One region of the Phenylobacterium hankyongense genome, then DNA from elsewhere that is predicted to be linked to it. Evidence: predicted binding sites of a transcription regulator. Region 1 holds the regulator's gene; the other holds the start of a gene.
The links. Region 1 encodes LexA, which represses DNA repair genes until DNA is damaged. Its sites were predicted from a motif close to ATGTTCNCNANNTGTTCT; they were not measured.
Positions count from the first base shown of each region.

Region 1 (2,384 bases):
CGGCGCCGGTGAAACTGGGCGCGGCGTGGAATGTGAAGCGGCCGCTGAAGCCGGGGCGGCTGGAGGCCCTGTGCGCGGGCGCCGAGGTGGTCGTGCTGCGCAACGACTTCAGGCCGGAGGTCTGTCCGGCGGCGCTGGTGCTGACCGGGTCGGACTTCGCCCGCGGCGGCTCGGCGGAGATCTATCGGACGGGCGGCGGCGGCTGGCGGGTGGTGTGGGCGCAGGATCTGCGCGGCCGGCGGCCCTGGACCTGGGGCGTCGACACCCGTTGAGCGAAGAAGAGCCCCGACCGCTACGGCCGGGGCTCCGAAGCGATCCTACTTCTTGGCAGCGTCCTTGGCGGCGTCGCCGGCGTCCTTGGCCGCATCGCCGGCCTTGGCGGCGTGGTCGGCGGCGGTCTTGGCCGCATCGCCGGCCGCCTGAGCCGCATCGCCCGGCGTCGGCGCCGTGGCGCTGCTGGCCTCAGAGGCCGCGGTCTGCGCAGCGGCCGCTTCGGTGCTGGCCTTGTTGGCTTCTTCCGTGGCCTTCTGGGCATCGGGCTTACCGCAGGCGGCGGCCGTCAGCGACAGGGCGGCGATAGCCGCGAGGGTCAGAATTCGCATGTGGTTCTCCTAGCCGAATGCCCGCCGACGATCGGCCGGGCGCGGGACACCCCGCGCGTCGTCAAAGCGAACGCGCGAACCCCACGCGCCAGAACGCGACGCCACGGCTGAGGTTGCAGCCGGGCTCACAAATTAGTGATAGCGGCGGATCAGTCCCACCAGCCGGCCCTGCACCGCCACCTGGTCGGGCCCGAAGATGCGGGTCTCGTAGGCCGGGTTGGCGGCCTCCAGGGCGATCGAGGCGCCCTTGCGACGCAGGCGCTTGAGGGTGGCTTCCTCGCCCATGACCAGGGCCACCACGATGTCGCCCGAGTTGGCGGCGTCGGTCCGCCGGATCACCACGTAGTCGCCGTCGAGGATGCCGGCGTTGATCATCGAATCGCCCTGCACCTCGAGCACGAAGTGCTCGCCGGCGCCCAGCATGGTCTCCGGCACCGAGAGCCGGTCGCGCTCCTGCTGGATCGCCTCGATCGGCGTGCCGGCGGCGATGCGGCCGAGCACCGGCAGCTCGCGGGTGTCGTTGGCGGCCTGGGGCGCGGCGCCGCCGGCCTCGACCAGTTGCGGCTTGAAGGGCGCGCGGCCCTTCGGCGGCGAGGACGTGGTCGCCTGCTGCGGCAGCTTCACCACCTCCAGCGCCCGGGCCCGGTGGGGCAGGCGGCGCAGGAAGCCGCGCTCCTCGAGGGCGGTGATCAGCCGGTGGATGCCGGACTTCGACGCCAGGTCCAGCGCCTCCTTCATCTCGTCGAAGGACGGCGAGACGCCGGTTTCCTTGATCCGCTCATGGATGAACATGAGCAACTCGTGCTGCTTACGGGTGAGCATGGATCAGACCTTCAGCCAGATCGCCTTGAGAACAAAGCGCAAACGTTGTGGATGTTCTCTAGGTGTTCCGGGTTAATGTCAAGTTACCCACGATACCCTGAAAACGCTGGGGAAATCGGGAGCGGGCGAGCGTCGGGTGCGACTCACGCCGCGAGCAACGCCTGGGTGGCGGCGGTGACATCCGGCTGCCGCATCAGGCTTTCGCCGACCAGCATGGCCGTCGCGCCCGAGCGTTCCAGGCGAGCGGCGTCCTGCGGCGTGAAGATGCCGCTTTCGGTGACCAGCAGGGCGCCGGCCGGGGCTTGGGCCGCCAGCCGTTCTGTCACCGCGAGGTCGGTGACGAAGCTGCGCAGGTCACGGTTGTTGACCCCGACGAGGTCGGCCCCGAGCGCGCCCGCCCGGGCCATCTCCGCCTCGTCGTGCACCTCGACCAGAGCGTCCATCCCCAGGCGCCGCGCTTCCGCCATCAGCTCGGCGGCCAGGACGTCGTCGATCATGGCCAGGATCACCAGGATGGCGTCGGCGCCCAGGGCGCGGGACTCGGTTACCTGCCAGGGATCGACCAGGAATTCCTTGCGCAGGCAGGGCAGGGCGACGGCCCCGCGGGCGGCGGCGAGGTAGCTGTCGGCGCCCTGGAAGCTCGGGCCGTCGGTGAGTACGGACAGGCAGGCCGCGCCGCCAGCCTCATAGGCCTGCGCCAGGCTCGGCGGGTCGAAGTCCTCGCGGATCAGGCCGCGGGACGGCGAGGCCTTCTTGATCTCCGCGATGAGGGCGAGCCGGCCCGGAGCATGGGCGCGAACCAGGGCGGCGCGGAAGCCGCGCGGCGGGCTGGCGAGACGGATCTCCGCGTCGAGGTCGACCAGGCCGCGCGAGGCTTTGCGCTGGACGACCTCCTCGCGCTTGTAGGCGGCGATCTTGGCCAGGATGTCGGTCATGCGGGCTCGACTGCGTTGGTGACGG
Region 1 covers NZ_QFYP01000001.1:3,247,736-3,250,119, forward strand. Annotated here, with positions in the region: gene DJ021_RS15615 (ComEC/Rec2 family competence protein) at 1-272, shown strand, start outside; gene DJ021_RS15620 (hypothetical protein) at 318-602, opposite strand; gene lexA (transcriptional repressor LexA) at 735-1,424, opposite strand; gene trpC (indole-3-glycerol phosphate synthase TrpC) at 1,568-2,359, opposite strand; gene trpD (anthranilate phosphoribosyltransferase) at 2,356-2,384, opposite strand, start outside.

Region 2 (2,384 bases), 250 kb from region 1:
GCGGCGCAGGCGGCCGCCGCGGCCGCCAGCAAGAGCGGGGCGGTGCCGGCCTATCTGACCACTCAGATCGCCAACTATCAGGCGGCGCTGGATCGCCTCACGGGCGGCAGCGGCGGCAGCACAACCAGCGGCGCGGCGACCGGCGGCAGCATCGCCAGCACCCTCCTGGGCGGCGGCTGACCTCCGCCCGCGCGGCTTGAAAGCCGGCCCGGCGCAGTCTAGCGAAGGCCATGGACTTCACCGACCGCCGAACGCAGCTCGTGATCGCCGGCGGCGCGCTTGCGCTGATCGCCGGAGTCCTCATCGGCTGGGCGATGACGTCCGGGCATCGCGGCGAGCGCGCGCCGCCGCCGCCGGCCTCCCGCGGCGGACTCGTGATCGACTCCAACGCCGCCCCGAACGAAGGCCACATGGACCCCACGAAGCCGCTGCGCTGCTTCGTGGCCGGCCAGTTCGTGGGCGAGCTCACCCTGGCGCAGTGCGCCCAGCACAACGGGGTGGCCACCGACGCCCTGGACGTCGGCGTCGATCCTTCCGGCGCCCTGGCCGCGGCCGAACAGGCCGGCACCGTGCTGACCCCGCTGCCGCCCCCCGCCGAACCCGCCACCCCGGTCGCCGCGCCGCCGACCGCGCCGACCGCCGCCGCCGCCCCGCAGGCGGTCAGCGCGCCGACCGGAAGCTGCTGGCGCTACAGCGAGAGCCAGTGGCGCAAGCTGCCGACCGATCTCACCCTCAACGCCTGCGTCCAGACGCTGTTCGCCGGCCGCTGCGAGCGGCAGGGCGGCGCCACCTACGGCCGCTGGTTGCAGCAGACCCTGCGCCTGGTGCCCGGGCGGGTGGAGATCTCGGGCGACAACCGCAGCTTCCGCACCCTGGTGGAGCAGGGCGGCGGCTGCAGCGTTCCCCCGGTGGGCTGACGCCCTCGCGCCCGACTGACCCTTCGATAGGCTGGCCCCATGAACCGAACCGCCCTCATCGCCACCCTTGCCGCCGCCGCGGCGCTCTCGGCCTGCCAGAAGCGCACCGAGCCGCCCGGCGACGTGCGGGTCTGCTACCATGTGGTCCCGCAGAAGGACGGCTCGCTGAAGTACAACAAGCTGGTCGTCGCCCCGAACCTCGAGACCTGCGCGGCCAACCTGGAGGCCATGCGGGTCAAGTTCCTGCGCATGGGCGGCAACGCCCAGAACATCTACGGGGCCTACCAGGCCAACTTCCTGTTCCTGGAGAAGGAGGGGGTGATGACCTCCACCTCGCTGGAAGGCCCGCGCTACGTCGCGCTGGTGCGCACCGGCGACGGCCGGCTGGCGATCCCGGGCGCGATGCCGCAGTAGCGGCCAAATGCGCTGCGGCCAAAATGCGCTGTGGAGCGTCTGGAACAAAAACAGAACACGGGGTTGCCGAGGTGTTAACGGCGCGCTAAGCCTAGATCAGGGCTGACGGCCCGCATTCCACGGAAGCTTAGGACAATCGACATGGCGGGCAGCGTCAACAAGGTGATTCTGGTGGGCAACCTCGGGGCCGATCCCGAGATCCGCAGCCTCGGTTCGGGCGATCGGGTGGCGAACCTGCGCGTCGCCACGTCGGAGACCTGGCGGGACCGGTCCTCGGGCGAGCGCAAGGAGCGCACCGAGTGGCACCGGGTGGTGATCTTCAACGAGAACCTCGTGAAGGTGGCCGAGCAATACCTGCGCAAGGGCTCGAAGATCTACCTCGAGGGGGCGATCCAGACCCGCAAGTGGACCGACCAGTCGGGCCAGGAAAAGTATTCCACCGAGATCGTGCTGCAGAAGTTCCGCGGCGAGCTGACCATGCTGGACGGCCGCGGCGGCGACGCCGAACAGGGCGAGGGCGGCGGCTATTCCGGCGGCTTCTCCTCGTCGGCCGGTCCGAAGACCCAGAGCTCCGGCGCGCGCGAGGACTTCTCCGCCGACCTGGACGACGAGATCCCTTTCTAGCGGCTAACGGCTAGCCGGCGGCCTCCGCCGGGCAGGCGTCGGCGAGGCGCTTGGCGTCGGTGCTGGCGCGCACCGGGATCGTCACGCCGCCGACCTGGGTTTCGACCCGGGCGTCGAGGTGGAAGCTGTCGCTGGTGAAGACACCCTGGCCGGAGATCGGCACGGGCTTGCCTTCCCGCGTCTTGCAACTGCCCGCCAGCCGGATCTTGCCGTCGGCGATCTGCCGGGTCGGATAGGTGCAGGTGTAGATGTGGTTGCTCGGCCCCTCCATGAACTTGGCGACGTCCGAGGGCTTGATGCACCGGCGCTCGACCTTGCGCGTCGGGAACGGCGAGGTCACCCGGTTGGTGGTCTCCCAATAGCCGGGCTGGATGGCCGAGGGCTGGGCGGCGGCCGGGGCGGCGATCGCGGCGGCCAGCAGGAAGGGGA
Region 2 covers NZ_QFYP01000001.1:3,500,122-3,502,505, reverse strand. Annotated here, with positions in the region: gene DJ021_RS16820 (PQQ-binding-like beta-propeller repeat protein) at 1-180, shown strand, start outside; gene DJ021_RS16815 (hypothetical protein) at 231-917, shown strand; gene DJ021_RS16810 (hypothetical protein) at 957-1,331, shown strand; gene ssb (single-stranded DNA-binding protein) at 1,473-1,955, shown strand; gene DJ021_RS16800 (DUF3617 domain-containing protein) at 1,966-2,384, opposite strand, start outside.
Region 2: the regulator LexA is predicted to act here: its motif matches at 1,373-1,390, upstream of ssb (single-stranded DNA-binding protein).